2 regions of the Streptomyces sp. NPDC059080 genome follow, and region 2 is predicted to be linked to the other one. Evidence: riboswitches for the same ligand, from Rfam matches in the RefSeq annotation. Region 2 holds a riboswitch; the other holds the start of a gene.
The links. Region 2 has a riboswitch for glycine ahead of gcvT (glycine cleavage system aminomethyltransferase GcvT). Riboswitches for the same ligand answer to the same signal wherever they lie in the genome.
Positions count from the first base shown of each region.

Region 1: another riboswitch for glycine. It lies ahead of gcvP (aminomethyl-transferring glycine dehydrogenase); the one in region 2 lies ahead of gcvT (glycine cleavage system aminomethyltransferase GcvT).

Region 1 covers NZ_JBHYGX010000041.1:8,068-17,082, forward strand. Annotated here, with positions in the region: gene ACFWWQ_RS24720 (bifunctional nuclease family protein) at 1-110, shown strand, start outside; gene ACFWWQ_RS24725 (MerR family transcriptional regulator) at 333-935, shown strand; gene ACFWWQ_RS24730 (DNA polymerase IV) at 1,022-2,689, shown strand; gene ACFWWQ_RS24735 (PRC-barrel domain-containing protein) at 2,737-3,117, opposite strand; glycine riboswitch at 3,232-3,328, shown strand; gene gcvP (aminomethyl-transferring glycine dehydrogenase) at 3,516-6,401, shown strand; gene ACFWWQ_RS24745 (DUF5999 family protein) at 6,463-6,669, opposite strand; gene ACFWWQ_RS24750 (hypothetical protein) at 7,041-7,628, opposite strand; gene ACFWWQ_RS24755 (glutamate-cysteine ligase family protein) at 8,159-9,015, shown strand, end outside.
Region 2 covers NZ_JBHYGX010000028.1:66,667-75,681, reverse strand. Annotated here, with positions in the region: gene glyA (serine hydroxymethyltransferase) at 1-624, opposite strand, end outside; gene gcvH (glycine cleavage system protein GcvH) at 693-1,070, opposite strand; gene gcvT (glycine cleavage system aminomethyltransferase GcvT) at 1,225-2,352, opposite strand; glycine riboswitch at 2,499-2,593, opposite strand; gene ACFWWQ_RS21270 (AAA family ATPase) at 3,016-3,774, shown strand; gene ACFWWQ_RS21265 (enhanced serine sensitivity protein SseB) at 3,818-4,624, shown strand; gene ACFWWQ_RS21260 (enhanced serine sensitivity protein SseB C-terminal domain-containing protein) at 4,683-5,468, shown strand; gene ACFWWQ_RS21255 (ABC transporter permease) at 5,877-6,878, shown strand; gene ACFWWQ_RS21250 (ABC transporter substrate-binding protein) at 6,974-8,722, shown strand; gene ACFWWQ_RS21245 (ABC transporter permease) at 8,799-9,015, shown strand, end outside.

The DNA.
Region 1 (9,015 bases), on a different contig from region 2:
TGGACGACGCGGGCATCGCCATTCCGGACGAGCAGGAGGACGAGGTGGAGAAGTTCCGCGAGTTCCTCGACCAGATCTCGCCCGAGGATTTCGGCACCAACAGCCAGTGACAGCGGCCGGTGGCGGCGCTTCCATGGGCTCCGCAAGAAACCGGCCATCGGCTGAAGTTTTCGGCCAACCGACTACGCCTTCCCCGTCTCGGGGTACGAGAAACCACTCGTGGGGTGATTATCACTCGGCGTGGCGAGCGCGGCGATCGTTGACGCACCCCGAGCGACTGCATACCGTCGATACGGCAGGTCCCGTCCGGGACGTGGAGGACGGAGGGCGGCGTGGCAATCACCGGTGACGGTACGGCGGAGGGGGCGTTGCCGCTCCCTCCGGGTGTGGTGGCGGACCGAGCCCCGGTACAGGCCGCCGCGGTGTCGGCGGAGCGTGGAACGGCGATCATCGGTTACCGCGGACCGACCGCGTGTGCGGCCGCGGGCATCACCTACCGGCAGCTCGACTACTGGGCGCGTACCGGCCTGGTGGAGCCGAGTGTTCGCCCGGCGTACGGCTCGGGGACCCAGCGGCTCTACAGCTTCCGGGACGTCGTCGTGCTGAAGATCGTCAAGCGGCTGCTGGACACGGGCGTGTCGCTCCAGAACATCCGCACCGCGGTGCAGCACCTGCGCTCCCGGGGCCTGGCCGATCTGACGCGGATGACGCTGATGAGCGACGGCGCGACGGTCTACGAATGCACCTCCCCGGATCAGGTGGTCGATCTCCTCCAGGGCGGTCAGGGCGTTTTCGGCATCGCCATCGGCGTGGTGTGGCGGGACGTGGAGAGCGCGCTGTCCCAGCTGCACGGTGAGCGGGTGGACACGGGCGAGACCCTGGTCGGGCAGAACCCGCACGACGAGCTGGCCCGGCGGCGCAACCGCGCGGGCTGAGCCCCGGCCGCCTCCGGGCGGCCTTCGGCGGACGTTCCGGCCCTGCTCGGGGCCGATTGTCAGTGGCATGCGGCAGCATCGGTTGTGTGAGACGTGCGCCGACGATTCTGCATCTCGACATGGATGCGTTCTTCGCGGCCGCCGAGCAGGCGGCCAAGCCCAGCCTGCGCGGTAAGCCGGTGGTCGTGGGCGGAATCGGGCCGCGCGGCGTCGTCTCGACCGCGTCGTACGAGGCACGGGTTTTCGGGGTGCGGTCGGCGATGCCTACGGCCCAGGCACGCAGGCTGTGCCCCAATGCCGCCTATCTCAGTCCGCGCTTCTCCGTCTACCGGCAGGTCAGCGGCAGCGTCATGGAGCTGCTGCACGCGCTGTCGCCGCTGGTCGAGCCGTTGAGCCTGGACGAGGCGTTTGTCGACCTGGAGGCGGGCGGCGTCGCGGCCGACTCCGCCGCCTCCCGCGCGGTCGGCGAGCAGCTGCGGCGCGACATCAGGGCTGTCACGGGGCTGACGGGCTCGGTGGGGCTGGCCGGGGCCAAGATGCTCGCCAAGATCGCATCGGAGGCAGCCAAGCCGGATGGCCTGCGGATCATCGAGCCGGGCACCGAGCGCGAGCTGCTGGGGCCGATGACCGTCCGCACCCTGCCGGGTGTCGGACCGGCGACGGCCGAGGCGCTGCGCCGGGCAGGGATCACGACCGTCGCGGAGACCGCCGAGGCGGGGGAGGCGGAGCTGGTGCGGTTGCTGGGGAGGGCGCACGGGGCGGGGCTGTACGCGATGGCGCTGGGCCGGGACGACCGGCCGGTCGTCGCCGAGCGGGACGCGAAGTCGGTGTCGGTGGAGGACACCTTCGAGGTCGACCTCACCGACCGCACCCGGGTGCGCAACGAGCTGGTGCGGCTGGCGGAGCGGTGTGTGCAGCGGCTGCGGGCCGCCGGTCGCTCCGGCCGCACGGTCGTGATCAAGGTACGGAACTACGACTTCTCGACCCTGACGCGGTCGGAGACGCTGCGAGGGCCCACCGATGACCCGGCGGTGGTGCGGGAGGCGGCGCTCCGCCTGCTGGACCTGGTGGACACCACGGGCGGGGTGCGGCTGCTGGGGGTGGGGGTGAGCGGGCTGGCCGACTTCACACAGGAGGATTTGTTCGCCCAGCTGGCCACGGAGCGGGAGGCCGTCGAAGCCGCTCAGCTGGCCCTGGGGGCGGCTGCGGAGGGTGGCGAGGAGCGGGGCGGGGCGGAGCCGGAGGAGGAGCGGCCGCGGCGGTGGCACCCCGGGCTGGACGTCGTCCATGACGAGTACGGCGCCGGATGGGTGCAGGGCAGCGGGGTGGGACGGGTGACGGTGCGCTTCGAGCAGCCGTGGTCGGCGCCGGGGCGGGTACGGACCTTCGCCGTGGACGATCCGGCGCTACGGCCGGGAGAGCCGCTGCCGCTGGTGGGTGGCGCGCCGACGGCGGGTCCCGTACGGGGTGAGGCAGCGCCGGTCATGGGCGGAGAGAGCGGGCCGAGCGGGATATTCGGCCGCCCGATATCCGGCGGTCCGGAGTCGTACGACCAGGAATCGGGCCCTCTGGAGTCGGACGACCTGGGGTCGGGCCTCCTGGAGTCGGGCCGGGCGGAGTCGGGTCACCAGGAGCCGGACTGCCCGAAGCCTGACCGGGCAGGGGCGTCGCCCGATGGCGAGCCCGCACGTGGGGTGGCTTCCCCCGGCCCGTCGACGATCTCCTCCTCGGGAGGCGCCTGCCGCGGCTCGTAGTGCGTCGGCCGGGCGCGGATCGTCGGGCTGTGTATCAGGGACGGCCGTCAGCCGTCCGACCCCGCGATGTTGCCGAAGTTCTTGTCGGCGGGGGGACGGTCGACGTCCGCCGGGGAGGTGAGGTCCAGCCGGTAGTGGTGGTAGAGCTGGAGTTCCTGTTCGGGGGAGAGGTGGCGGCCGACGCCGAAGTCGGGGGCGTCCTTGATCAGCTTGCGGTCGTAGGGGATGCGCAGGGCGTCGTCGACCAGACGGCTCGGCTCCAGGGGGACGAAGGCATCGCGGCTGAAAAGACCGGTGCGCACTGCCGCCCATTCGGGTTCGCCGGTCGCGTCGTCGAGGTAGACCTCGTCCACGGTGCCGATCTTGGCGCCTTGGCGGTCGTATGCCTTGCGGCCGATCAGGCTCCGCGGGTCGATATCGGTTTGCACGGCCCCTCCAAGTGGTCGCAACTGCATTGTGACACCTACCAAACGGCACATTTCTTATGTCGGCCACTCGAAGGATCGCCCAGATGACGCGCTGGTAGGCTGGCAAATGGCCGCTGACCCCGTGCGGGAGAGTCCATGTCGTTCACGGCGCGGACGCCGAAGGAGCAAATCCTCCCCGGAAACTCTCAGGCACACGTACCGCTCGGACGAGGTCACTCTGGAAAGCAGGGCGGGCCACGGACGACGCAGCGCCGGAACCCCTCCTCACCGACGGTGAAAGCCGGGCCGCAGCGGTGGGCCGGTGAAGCTCTCAGGTTGAGATGACAGAGGGGGAGGCCGTCCGGGCACCAGCGCCGTGGTGCCCCTCGTAGGTCGTTGAGACCAGGAGGCCCCCGCAGATGACCACCAATCGCATCCCTCTGGCCGAGCTGGAGGGCGGTACGCCCTTCGAGCACCGGCACATCGGTCCGGACCATGAGGCGCAGGCGAAGATGCTCGCGCAGGTCGGATTCGGTTCGCTGGACGAGCTGACCGCGGCCGCCGTGCCCGATGTGATCAAGAGTGCCCAGGCGCTGGGGCTACCGCAGGGCCGTTCGGAGGCGGACGTCCTCGCCGAGCTGCGCGCCCTCGCCCAGCGCAACCAGGTTCTGTCGTCCATGATCGGCCTCGGCTACCACGGCACGTTCACGCCGCCGGTGATCCTGCGCAACGTCATGGAGAACCCCGCCTGGTACACGGCATACACCCCGTACCAGCCGGAGATCTCGCAGGGCCGGCTGGAGGCGCTGCTGAACTTCCAGACGATGGTCGCCGACCTCACCGGCCTGCCCACCTCGGGCGCGTCGCTCCTCGACGAGGGCACCGCCGCCGCCGAGGCCATGGCGCTCTCCAGGCGGGTCGGCAAGGTCAAGCAGGGCGTCTTCCTCGTCGACGCCGACTGCCTGCCGCAGACCATCGCCGTCATCCGGACGCGCGCCGAGCCCACCGGCGTCGAGGTCGTCGTCGCCGACCTCGGTGACGGCATCCCGGCGGAGATCGCCGAGCGCGGCGTTTTCGGTGTGCTGCTGCAGTACCCCGGGGCGTCCGGCGCGGTCCGCGACCCCCGCCAGGTCATCGCGCAGGCCCAGGAGCTGGGCGCCGTCGTCACCGTCGCCGCCGACCTGCTGGCCCTGACCCTCCTCACCTCGCCGGGCGAGCTGGGCGCCGACATCGCGGTGGGCACCACCCAGCGCTTCGGCGTCCCGATGGGCTTCGGCGGCCCGCACGCCGGTTTCATGGCCGTACGCGAGAAGTTCGCCCGGAGCCTGCCCGGCCGCCTGGTCGGCGTCTCGGTCGACGCCGACGGCGCCAAGGCGTACCGGCTCGCCCTGCAGACCCGTGAGCAGCACATCCGCCGTGAGAAAGCCACCAGCAACATCTGCACCGCGCAGGTGCTGCTCGCCGTCATGGCCGGAATGTATGCGGTCTACCACGGTCCGGACGGGCTGGCCGCCATCGCCCGCCGTACCCACCGCTACGCCACAGTCCTCGCCGAGGGCCTGAAGGCCGGTGGCGTGGAGCTGCTGCACGGCGCGTACTTCGACACCGTGACCGCCCGGGTGCCGGGACGGGCCGCCGACGTCGTCGCCGCGGCCCGGGACGCCGGTGTCAACCTCCGCCAGGTCGACGTGGACCACGTCGGCATCGCCTGCGACGAGACCACCGGCCGGGCGCAGCTCGCCGCCGTCTGGCGCGCCTTCGGCCTCTCCGGCGACGTCGAGCAGCTGGACGCCGCGGCCGCGGATGTGCTGCCCGAGGGCCTGCTGCGCACCGACGGCTACCTCACCCACCCCGTCTTCCACCAGCACCGTTCCGAGACCGCGATGCTGCGCTACCTGCGCCGCCTGTCCGACAAGGACTACGCGCTCGACCGCGGCATGATCCCGCTCGGCTCCTGCACGATGAAGCTGAACGCGACGACGGAGATGGAGCCGGTCACCTGGCCGGAGTTCGGGCAGCTGCACCCCTTCGCCCCCGCCGAGCAGGCGCAGGGCTACCTCACGCTGATCCAGGAGCTGGAGGAGCGGCTGGCCACCGTCACCGGCTACGACAAGGTCTCCCTCCAGCCGAACGCCGGATCCCAGGGTGAGCTGGCCGGTCTGCTGGCGGTGCGCGCATACCACCGCGCCAACGGCGACGAGCAGCGCACCGTCTGCCTCATCCCGTCGTCGGCGCACGGCACCAACGCCGCGAGCGCTGTGATGGCCGGCATGAAGGTCGTCGTCGTCAAGACCGGCGAGGACGGCGAGGTCGACACCGAGGACCTGCACGCCAAGATCGACAAGCACCGTGACGAGCTGGCCGTTCTGATGGTCACGTACCCGTCGACGCACGGTGTGTTCGAGGAGCACATCAGTGAGATCTGCGCGGCGGTGCACGACGCGGGCGGCCAGGTCTACGTGGACGGCGCCAACCTCAACGCGCTGGTCGGGCTCGCCGAGCCCGGGAAGTTCGGCGGCGACGTCTCGCACCTGAACCTTCACAAGACCTTCTGCATCCCGCACGGCGGCGGTGGCCCCGGCGTCGGCCCGGTCGGTGTCCGCGCCCACCTCGCGCCGTACCTGCCCAACCACCCGTTGCAGCCCACCGCGGGCCCGGAGACCGGCGTCGGCCCGATCTCCGCCGCGCCCTGGGGTTCGGCCGGAATTCTGCCGATCTCCTGGGCGTACGTCCGCCTCATGGGCGGCGAGGGCCTCAAGCGCGCCACGCAGGTCGCGGTGCTCTCCGCGAACTACATTGCCAAGCGCCTGGAGCCGCACTTCCCGGTGCTCTACGCCGGTCCCGGCGGGCTGGTCGCGCACGAGTGCATCATCGACGTCCGGCCGCTGACCAAGGCCACGGGCGTGAGCATCGACGACGTCGCCAAGCGCCTCATCGACTACGGCTTCCACGCCCCGACGATGTCGTTCCCGGTGGCCGGCACGCTGATGATCGAGCCGACCGAGAGCGAGGACCTCACCGAGCTGGACCGCTTCTGCGACGCGATGATCGCGATCCGCGCGGAGATCGAAAAGGTAGGCACCGGCGAGTGGGACAAGGATGACAACCCGCTGTGCAACGCCCCGCACACCGCGGGTGCGCTCGGCGGTGAGTGGTCGCACTCGTACACCCGCGAGGAGGCCGTCTTCCCGGCGGGTGTCGTGGCGGCGGAGAAGTACTGGCCGCCGGTCCGCCGCATCGACGGTGCCTTCGGCGACCGTAACCTCGTCTGCTCCTGCCCGCCGCTGACGGAGTACGACGTCTGACGCCCGCACAGCGATGAGGGCCCTCGGCGATCGCGCCGGGGGCCCTTTGACGTGCGACGGGTCAGACGGTGGTGGCGACCCGGTTCGTGCCGTCCGGACGGTGCGGGGCGATGACCTGACCGTCCGGCAGAAGCTCACCGGTGTCCTCGAAGAGGAGGACGCCGTTGCACAACAGGCTCCAGCCCTGCTCCGGGTGGTGCGCCACGGGATGCGCGGCTTCCCGGTCGGTGGAGTCGGCTGACGGGCAGGGCGGCTGGTGCTGACACATGGGCGTTGTCTTTCGCTGCGAATGGGTGAACGTCGTCGTGCGGCTCGATGAGCGTGAAGTGGTCATGGCCGCTTCCCCCGTTTTCCTTCGGTTGGACTCAGTGTTGCCCCGCGGACGGATTTCCGCAGGGATTTCGCAGCAGTGGTACGCACTCGATACGGACGTGTCACCCGTGCGGGCGGTTGCTCCCAAATGCGCACCTTGCCAGGGGGGTTGAGGGGAGGGGCGGCGGACGGTTGCACGTGGGTCGCACAGCCGAGCGCCCCGCGGCCTCGGGGGCTCGCGGGGCGCTCGGCCGCGCGGTGCGTACGCCGTGCGGAGGGCGCCGGTCCGGCGGTCCGTGTCCGTCGGACGGTCGCTTCCGGACGCGCTCAGGCGGTGGAGCCGAGGAGCGGTGGCGGGGCGAGCCGGTCGCTGAGCCGGGGCAGGAGGTCGGCCACCCGCTGCGGGAGGTGCGCGGCGATCCCGGGCGGTGCGGGGGCCAGCGGCACCAGGAGATCGCCCGCGGCCGGCAGCCCCGAGGTGCCGTCGGAGGCGGTGTCGTGGTGCAGCCACAGCGTCAGCATGTACAGCTCCGGTACGGACAGCAGCCGCGGCTGGTACGCGGCGCTGAGCGATTCGGCCTGGTGAAGGGCCTGTTCGGTCGCCGTGACGTACGGGCCGCCGCAGAAGTGGGCGAACGCCCAGCCGTCTGCCGTCAGCCGTGCCTCGGCTGCGGCGACCGGCCGCTCGCCGCCGAGCACCAGGAAGCGCCACCCGGCCAGGCGGGTGCGGGACGGGGCGCCGGTGCGGCCGATGCCGTCCAGGACGTGGACCGGGAGCGGGTGGTCGGCGCTGAGCGGTCCCTGATGCGCGCGGAGTGCGGCGGGGCGGGCCTCGCGGACGGCGCTGGGCGCGCCGAGAGCGGTGAGAACGCTGCGCAGGGCGGGTGCGGGGGCAGCGGGTACGTGCAGCGGCATGGTGGTCGCCTCTCACTTGGGAGACACGGTGAGGCACGGCAGACGCGGACGGCGTTGTCAGCGTGCGGGGTCGGAGCCGGGCGCGTATCTCCGCGCAGGGGCGCGCAACGCGACACGGGGCCAAGTCTCCGCCTCGTGGACGGAGTTTATACGACATATGTTCCCGCGGTGTTTCCGGTAATCGTTCCCATGATTTCCGGCAAGAGGTAATCCGGACCCATGAAGGAGACGTTTTCTCCTTCTTTGTGTGGAGGGCGGGCGAATCGCCTCGATACCCTCTCGTCAGGCGGTAGGCCGAATCTTCCCGATGGATATCCGGAGAATTGTCGGCGGCGGTTGTCGCTGCAATATGCCAACGGTACGTGCCGGGCTCTCCGCCACTTCGAGCCTATCGGGCAGCCGAACGCCCTCAAGGCGTTATGGATCAGATCACCGGGGCATCATCGACCGTGATGCGTGCCCCGGTGGTGCCGGGGACGGCCCCGGACGGCCCGTGGCTGCGGGCCGTCCACTGGAGGAAGGACCCTTCGATGGGGGAGAAGGTCGCCGCGGACGGCATCGGCCTGGCGGACCGGGAGCGTTATCGAAGAAAGCTTCAGGAGTGTCTTGAGGGGTTGGCGAGGCTGCTGGGAGAGAAAAGGTTCGACCGGCCGAAGAATCTGGTGGGCTTGGAGATCGAACTCAATCTCGCCGGGGCCGACGGGCTGCCCCGGATGATGAACTCCCAGGTGTTGGAGCGTATTGCGAGCCAGGATTTCCAGACCGAACTCGCCCGCTGCAATCTCGAAGTGAACATCACCCCGCACCGGCTGCACGGGCAGGTCTTCGAGCAGCTTGCCGAGGAACTCCGCACCGCGCTCGCCTATGCCGACCGCAAAGCCCGCGAAGTGGCTGCCCGGATCGTGATGATCGGTATTCTGCCGACCCTGGAAACCACCGATCTCACCGCCGCAAGCCTCTCCGAGAACGACCGCTATTTCCTGCTCAACGACGAAATGCGGTCGGCGCGCGGCGAGGACTTTGCGCTCGACATCCAGGGCGTCGAACGGCTCATCGCCCGATCGCCGTCGATAGCCCCGGAGGCCGCATGCACCTCCGTACAGCTGCATCTCCAGGTGACGCCCGGCCGGTTCGCCGCGGTGTGGAACGCGGCCCAGGCCCTCGTCGCCGTCCAGGTGGCCGTCGGTGCCAACTCGCCGTTCTTCTTCGGCCGTGAGCTGTGGCGCGAATCGAGGCCGCCGGTCTTCCAGCAGTCCACCGACACCCGGCCACCGGAACTCCAGGCGCAGGGGGTGCGCCCGCGTACCTGGTTCGGGGAGCGCTGGATCGATTCGGCGTACGACCTCTTCGAGGAGAACGTTCGGTACTTCCCGCCGCTGCTGCCGCT
Region 2 (9,015 bases):
CAGACCGGCGAAGTGCGCCATGTCCACCATCAGGTACGCGCCGACCTCGTCCGCGATCTTGCGGAAGGCGGCGAAGTCCAGCTGACGCGGGTAGGCGGACCAGCCCGCGACGATCAGCTTCGGGCGGTGCTCACGGGCGAGGCGCTCGACCTCGTCCATGTCGACCAGGCTGGTCTTCTCGTCGACGTGGTAGGGCACCACGTGGTAGAGCTTGCCGGAGAAGTTGATCTTCATGCCGTGGGTGAGGTGACCACCGTGGGCGAGGTTCAGGCCCAGGATGGTGTCGCCCGGCTTGATCAGCGCGAACATCGCGGCGGCGTTGGCCTGCGCACCGGAGTGCGGCTGGACGTTGGCCGCCTCCGCGCCGAAGAGCTCCTTGATGCGGTCGATGGCGATCCGCTCGACCACATCGACGTGCTCGCAGCCGCCGTAGTAACGACGGCCGGGGTAGCCCTCGGCGTACTTGTTGGTGAGAACCGAGCCCTGCGCCTCCATGACGGCGACCGGAGCGAAGTTCTCCGAGGCGATCATTTCGAGGGTGGACTGCTGACGGTGCAGCTCGGCGTCGACGGCGGCGGCGACGTCGGGGTCGAGCTCATGGAGGGAGCTGTCGAGAAGCGACATGGGTCTTCTCCTGGAGGGTCAGGGGGGCGCGGAGCGCTTCCGGTACGGGCGGCGGCCGAGCGGCGGACTCAGCCGGTGGTGAAGGCGGTGTACTCGTCCGCGGAGAGCAGGTCGCCCGGCTCCGCGGTGATCTTCACCTTGAACAGCCAGCCACCCTCGAACGGGGCGGTGTTCACCAGCGAGGGGTCGTCGGTGACACCCTCGTTGACCTCGGTGATCTCGCCGTCGACCGGCGCGTAGAGATCGCTGACCGACTTGGTCGACTCCAGCTCACCGCAGGTCTCGCCCGCCGTGATCGTGGTGCCGACCGCCGGGAGCTCCACGTAGACGACATCGCCGAGCGCGTTCGCCGCGTGCTCGGTGATGCCGACCGTCGAGACGCCGCCCTCGGCGTCCGACAGCCACTCGTGCTCCTTGCTGTAGCGCAGGTGCTGGGGGTTGCTCATGGGTCGATTCTCCTGTACGCGAGGGTGTGGTGGTGAAAGGGGTCTTGCACAGTGAGACACACCGGCGGCGGCCGGGCCGCGCGGGCCCGGCGCGGCGGCCCCACCCGGGGTGAGGTGTCCCGCTACGGGTACGTCGCCCGCATGCGGGTACGGGTTACTTCTCCCGCTTGTAGAAGGGCAGCGCGACGACCTCGTACGGCTCGTGGCTGCCACGGATGTCGACCTTGACGCCCGCGGTGCCCGGTGCGGCGTGCGCGGCGTCGACGTACGCCATCGCGACCGGCTTGCCGAGGGTGGGCGACGGCGCCCCGGAGGTCACCTCGCCGATGACGGTGCCCTCGGCGTCGGTCACCGCGTAGCCCGCCCGCGGCACGCGGCGGCCCTCGGCGATCAGGCCGACGAGCGTGCGCGGCGGCTGCTCCTCGGCGCGCGCGGCGGCCGCCTCCAGCGCGGCGCGGCCGACGAAGGCGCCGCCGTTGGACGTCTTCTCGAACTTCACGACCCGGCCGAGACCCGCGTCGAACGGCGTGGTCGCCGTCGTCAGCTCATGGCCGTAGAGCGGCATGCCCGCCTCCAGGCGCAGCGTGTCGCGGCAGGACAGACCGCACGGCACCAGGCCCACGTCCTTGCCCGCCGCCAGCAGCGCCGTCCAGAGCGCGGCCGCGTCCTCCGGCCGTACGAACAGCTCGAAGCCGTCCTCGCCGGTGTATCCCGTACGGGCGATCAGCGCGGGCACCCCGGCGACCGTGCCGGGCAGCCCGGCGTAGTACTTCAGCCCGTCCAGGTCGGCGTCGGTGACGGCCTTGAGGATGCCGGGGGACTCCGGGCCCTGCACGGCCAGCAGCGCGTAGGCGTCGCGGTCGTCGCGGATCGCGGCGTCGAAGCCACCGGCCCGGGCGGTCAGCGCGTCCAGGACGGTCTGGGCGTTGGAGGCGTTGGCGACGACCAGGTACTCCTGCTCGCCCAGGCGGTAGACGATCAGGTCGTCGAGGATGCCGCCGTCCTCCTGGCAGATCATGGTGTAGCGGGCGCGGCCCGGCTTCACGGAGCCGATGTTGCCGACCAGCGCGTGGTCGAGGAGGTCGGCCGCGCGCGGGCCGGTGACGGTGATCTCGCCCATGTGGGAGAGGTCGAAGAGACCGGCGCGGGTGCGGACGGCGACGTGCTCGTCGCGCTCGCTGGCGTAGCGCAGCGGCATGTCCCAGCCGGCGAAGTCGGTCATGGTCGCGCCCAGCGCGCGGTGGACGGCGTCGAGCGCGGTGCGGCGGGGGGCATCGGTCATGGTGGGCTCCCGGACAGGATGAGAGGACGTGTCTCCCCATCTGTCATCGGAACCTGAGAGGTTCACCGGAATCCCGCGAACGGGCCGGTTTGCACCTTGGGTGGAGCCGCTCCCGGACCGGGCCGCGTCTCGCTTTTCAGATCTGCCTCGCCCGCGCGGTATAGGGGCCTGAGAGATTCAAGGGAGGACTTGCTCCTTCGGCGCCCCGGCGTGCGGCCGGGGACTCTCCCGCGCGGATTCAAGCGGCCGGTATGGAGTTGACCGTGCACGGCGGAACACAGGAGTGCACGTGGCGCCGACATCATTGCATGGGAACGCTGCACGTAGGAGCCCCGGCCCGGAACCCACGGGACGGGCCGGACGGAGCGCCTCCACCCGCCCCCGCGCCGCCCCGTGCGGCCCGGACGCCATGGCACCCGAACACCCGACGCCTTGAAGGGCATTACCTTTTCTTGACACTGTGCGGGGGATGGGGACGGGCCGCCGCCCGGCCCCACCGAAGGGGGAGGGGCGATCACGGTGCAGAGCGAAGTCACGCGCACGGCCGCACCGGGGGGCGGGGGCGGGGGCGCCGCACCGTCCGGGCTGGTGCCGGGGCCACGTACGCCTTGGGGGCCGCGGGCGGGGCGGGGGCCGGGCGGTGCCCCGGGCCCGGACGATGCCTTGGGCTCGGCGAGCGGCCCGGGATCCGGCGATGCCCGGGCTCCGGACGGCACTTCGGGCTCGGGCGGCGTCCCGGCCCCGGGCGGCGCCCCCGCCGCGTCCCTCCTCACCCCCGCCGTCACCGACCTCCGCGCCCGCCCCACCGCCACGCTCCCGCCCGAACTCCGCTTCCCCGCGGGCGCCGTGGTCGTCGTCTCCGGGCTGCCCGGCAGCGGCAAGACCACCCTGATGCGCCGCGTCGTACCGGCGGCCGACGACGGGGGCGCGCCCGTCCACCGCGTCGACTCCCAGGACGTGCGCGCGCGCTGGGAGCGCGGCCGGTTGCGCCGGATGCCGTACGCCCTCTACCGGCCACTCGTCCGGGTGGCGCACTACCTCGGGCTGCGCCGGGTGCTGCGCTCGGGCCGGGGCGCGGTGGTGCACGACTGCGGCACGCAGACCTGGGTGCGCCGCTGGATCGCCCGCGCCGCGCGGCGCGGCGGGCGCCGCCCCCACCTGCTGCTGCTCGACGTCCCGCCCGAGGTGGCGCGGTGCGGTCAGCGCTCGCGCGGGCGCGGGGTGTCCGGCTACGCCTTCGCCCGGCACCGCGCGGCCGCCCGGCGGTTGATCGGGGACGCTGCGGCGGGCCGCCCGCCCCGGGGTTTCGTCTCGGCCGTCCTGCTGGACCGGGACGCGGCGGACCGGCTGCGCGCGCTCCGCTTCGACGGGGGAGGGCCCGCGGCCCGGGCGGCGGACACGGCGCCGCCGCCACTCGTCTAGGCTCATCGGCCAGAGCGCGCGGTACGGAAGCGGATGGATGGACATGAACTTTCCCGAGCAGGGGATCGAGCAGGGAATACCGCAGATGGCGTGGCCCGCCAACGAACTCGAAGAGGTCCTCGGGGCCTCGGTCGGCCACCCCGGCGCGGGCGGCCGGATCGTGGAGGTGCTGGGCCGCAGCCGGGTGTGGGTGCCGCTGCCCAACGGCGGCGGTCCGGACGCCGCCGGCCCCGGTGGCCGGGGCCTGGATCTGCCCACCGTCCAGATCGACGACGTGGCGTACGTCCCGGTGTTCAGCTCCGAGCAGGAGTTCCTGCGGACCGTCGGCACGCACCTGTCCTTCACCGTCGCCCCGGCGCAGGAGTTCGCCCGCGGGCTGCCGCCGCTGCTCGGGATCGCCGTCAACCCCGGCGGCACGGTCGGCACCATGCTGCCCGCGCCCGCGGTGGCCGAGCTGTGCCGGGAGGCGGTGCCCGGGATGCCCGCGCCCGTCGGCGGCCGGGTGCGGCTCTTCGAGCCGGACTGGCAGGAGGAGCCGGTGGACTTCCTCGCGGCCGCCGGGCTGGAGTTCTCCGGCATCGGTATTGTCCGAACTGCCCGTCGTGCCCTGGCAAGTGTGGAGGGCGACACGCCCGCGCTCTTCGTCGGCGTGGAGATCGACACCACCCTCGCCGACCCCTTCGACGACGCCACCCGCGAGGTGGCCCTCACGGCCCTGGGACGCGCGCTCGGCGCGGTACCGGCGGCCTGGCCCGTCCAGTTGGTGCTGCTGGACGTCGCCCAGGGCGACCCGGTCGCCGACTGGATGGGTGCGCGCGTACGGCCCTTCTACTCCCGGGACCACTCGTAAGCTGGACGGACGACGGGCGGACGTACCCCACGCGGCCGCCGGAGAAGGGACGGACCACGTGAGCGCGGGTGCGCATCAGGGAGCGGCGGCAGGCCGGGTCGAGCAGATGCTGGGGCAGGTCACGCCCGGCCGCTACGACGCCTACGAAGCGCTGCTGCACGCGCTCGCCGCCGGTCAGGTCTGGATGCTGCTCTGGCACGGCCGTGCCGGGATGCCCGACGCGCAGTACGGGAACATGGAGGTCGACGGCCTGGGCTACGCGCCCTGCGTCACCTCCGCGCCCGAACTGGCCGCCTCCGGCTGGAACCGCGACCACGAGTTGGTCACCGGTGTCGAGATCGCCGTCGCCCTCTTCCCCGACCGGTGGGGCCTGTGGCTGAATCCGCACGCCCCCGGCGGCGGCGTCGGCATCCCCTGGCTGGATCTGCGCCGCATCGCCGGCGGCCTCGACCGGCTGCCCGCCGGACCGCTGCGCATCACCGAACCGGCCATCGACCTCCCGCAGTTCTACGCCCTGCTCGCGCAGAACGCCTACCGCACGCCCGCCGTGCGGTCGTTGCGCCGCGCCTGGGTGCAGCCCGCCCTCGGCGCGCCGTACCTCGCCCTCGGCCTGGACCTCTACGACACGGGCCAACAGGGCGTGGATGCCGCCCGGTTGATGATCCAGCAGTCGATCGGCGCAGTCCCCGACGGGCTGCCCGTCTCGACCGTCGCGATGCAGGATGAGTACGACCCGGTCGGCATGTGGATGCGGGCCTGCGCGCGCCCCTTCTTCGACCGTGAGGGCTACGGCGCCCCGGTGCAGCCGTCCGTCCCCGGGTACGGCTACCCGCGCCCCTACTGACCCGGCGGCGCGCCCGCCGGGCCGTTCCGGAGTTCCGCCGTTCTGGGTCCTGCGCCCCACATCACCCTGTTTTGCCCGCGAATTGACGGGCGTTTTCTCGCCACGGAATTCTCCGCTCAGACGTCCATTCCGTCCGCATAGCGGAGACTTGTAGACCACATCACAGTTGCGCATCCATTCACCTTGGGGGCTGGTGAGTGATCGCGAATCGGATGAAGACTCCGGCAGCAGGGCATCGGCCCTGTGTACGAACACCATCCGGACACCTGCCAGGTGAACGCGCGGCGTTTCGCGTGGCGAACGTTCCTTGGCATCCGCACGAGGGCGTGCGGCGGCGATGGGGACCAGGCCGCGAGCGCGGCGGGGCGTGAGGCCGGCCACCGTCGGCCGAGAGGGGTCAAAGGCACTGTGACCGCACCGATCGAGACCACCGGCGCGGCTGCCCAGACGCAGCCGGAAGCGGTGCTGAAGGGCGTGGAGGGCAAGCGGATCGAAGGCCGCTCGCTGGGCCGTATCGCGCTGCTGCGCTTCCGGCGCGACAAGGTCGCGGTGGCCGGTGCCATCGTTGTCATCCTGCTGATCGCCGTCGCTGCGCTCTCCCGCCCGCTCCAGGCGCTGCTCGGTCTCGACCCCGACAGTCCCCACCAGTCGCTGATCGACCCCAACACCACGCTTCCCAAGGGCGACCTGGGCGGCATGAGCGGTGAGCATCCGCTGGGCGTGGACCCGAAGTTCGGCCGCGATCTGCTCGCCCGGGTGCTGGAGGGTTCCTGGGTCTCGCTGATCGTCGCCTTCGGCGCCACCCTGCTGTCGGTGGCGATCGGCACGGTCATGGGCGTGATCGCCGGTTTCTACCGCGGGCGCGTCGACGCGGTGATCAGCCGGCTGATGGATGTCTTCCTGGCGTTCCCGCTGTTGCTGTTCGCCATCGCGATTTCCGCCTCGCTCCAGGGGGGAGCTTTCGGCCTCACCGGACTGCCGCTCCACCTCTCCGTGCTGATCTTCGTGATCGGCTTCTTCAACTGGCCGTACATGGGCCGCATCGTGCGGGCGCAGACCCTGTCGCTGCGGGAGCGGGAGTTCGTGGACGCGGCGCGCGGCATGGGCGCGCGCGGCCCGTTCATCCTCTTCCGCGAACTGCTGCCCAACCTCGTCGGCCCGATCGTCGTCTACTCGACGCTGCTGATCCCCTCCAACATCCTCTTCGAGGCGGCGCTGAGCTTCCTGGGCGTCGGCATCCAGCCGCCCCAGGCGTCCTGGGGCGGCATGCTCAACCAGGCGGTCAAGTACTACGAGGTCGACCCGCAGTACATGCTCGTCCCCGGTCTCGCCATCTTCGTCACCGTGCTCGCGTTCAACCTGCTCGGTGACGGTCTGCGGGACGCACTGGACCCCCGCGGCGGCCGCTGAGCCGGCCCCCGCCCGCCGCACCACGTCCTGTCGTTCCGAAGTTTTCCGAAGTCATTTCTCGAAGTGTTCGACGATTGAAGGGGAGCGCCACCATCATGCGAAGGTCAGTTCCGGTCGCGGCGATAGCGGCCATCACCAGCGCGGGCCTGCTGGCCGGCTGCACCGGGGGCGCCGGATCCACCGCCTCCGGCAAGGCGAACGCCGCCACCGAGGGAATCGTCAACGCCTCGGACGCGAAGGGCGGCACGGTCACCTACGCGATGAGCGACGCCCCCGAGTCCTTCGACCCGGGCAACACCTACTACGCGTTCGTGTACAACTTCAGCCGCCTCTACGCGCGTTCCCTGACGACCTTCAAGCCGGGCCCCGGCCCCAAGGGCAACGAGATCGTCCCGGACCTCGCCGAGTCCAAGGGCGAGTCCTCCGACAGCGGCAAGACCTGGACGTACAAGCTCCGCAAGGGCGTGAAGTACGACGACGGCACCGACGTCACCTCGCAGGACGTCAAGTACGCCGTCGAGCGTTCCAACTTCGCCCGCGACACGCTGTCCCTGGGGCCCAACTACTTCCAGCAGTTCCTCAAGGACAACGACGGCGGCGGCTACAAGGGCCCGTACAAGGACAAGAGCAAGGCCGGGCTGAAGTCGATCGAGACGCCGGACGACCACACCATCGTCTTCCACCTCAAGAAGGCGCTCGCGGAGTTCGACCAGCTGGTCAGCGCCCCGCAGACCGCGCCGGTCCCGCAGGCCAAGGACAAGGGCGCCGACTACACCAGGTCCGTGGTCTCCTCCGGTTCGTACAAGTTCCAGGACTACCAGGAGGGCAAGCAGCTCACCCTCGTCCGCAACCCGCACTGGTCGGCGAAGACGGACCCGCTGCGCAAGCAGCTGCCGGACAAGATCGTCCTGAAGCTGAAGGTGGCGCAGTCCACCATCGACAAGGACCTGCTGGCCGGGAACACCACCGTCGACCTGGCCGGTAAGGGCGTCGACGCGCAGACCCAGGCGCAGCTGCTGACCGACGCCAAGGAGAAGGGCAACACCGACAACGCCCTCGGCCAGCGGCTCAACTACCTGTCGATCGACACCAAGGTGAAGCCGTTCGACAAGCTCGCCTGCCGCCAGGCAGTCCAGTACGCCGTCGACAAGAAGGCCGTGCAGACCTCTCTCGGCGGCCCGATCCGCGGCGACATCGCCTCCACCGTCCTGCCGACCGACATCCCCGGCTACGAGAAGTTCGACCTGTACCCGCAGAAGTACTCGGGCGACAACCTCGACCTCACCGAGGCGAAGAAGAAGTGGGCCGAGTGCGGTGCCGGGAACATCTCCACCACCATCCTCGCCCGCAGTGACCGGCAGGAGGAGGTGGACGCGGCGACCTCCGTCATCTCCTCGCTGAAGAAGATCGGCATCACCGCCAAGATCCAGCAGTACCCGAGCAGCAAGTACTTCTCGGACTACGCGGGCGTCCCGACGTTCAACAAGAAGAACAACGTCGGCCTGATCATGATGCAGTGGGGCGCCGACTTCCCGACCGGCTACGGCTACCTCCAGCAGATCCTCAACGGCAAGGCCATCTCCAGCTCCGGCAACGTCAACCTCTCCGAGACGGACGACCCGGAGATCAACAAACTCCTCGACTCCGCCGTCGCCGACCCCGACAAGGCCGGGCGCGAGAAGGCGTACGCCGAGATCGACAAGAAGGCGATGAGCCAGGCCCTGATGGTCCCGCTCACCTACTTCAAGGTCCTGAACTACCGCTCCCCGAAGGCCACGAACATGGTGGCCACCTCGGCCTACAGCGGGCAGTACGACTACCTCAACATCGGCGTCAAGAAGTAAGTCCCGGAAGGCAGGTGAAGGCATTGATGCCCGCGGCCGGCCCCCTCGGCCCCGCGGGCACCGACGCCGCATCCCCGTGTTCTCGTACCTCATCCGCAGGGTGATCAGCGCGGTGGTCCTGCTGCTGATCGTCAGCGCGGTCACCTTCGGCATCTTCTTCCTGCTGCCGAAGATCGCCGGACAGACCACCGACCAGCTCGCCCAGCAGTACATCGGCAAGTCGCCGACGCCCGCCGACATCGCGGCGGTGAAGAGGAACCTCGGCCTGGACAAGCCCGTGTACGAACAGTACT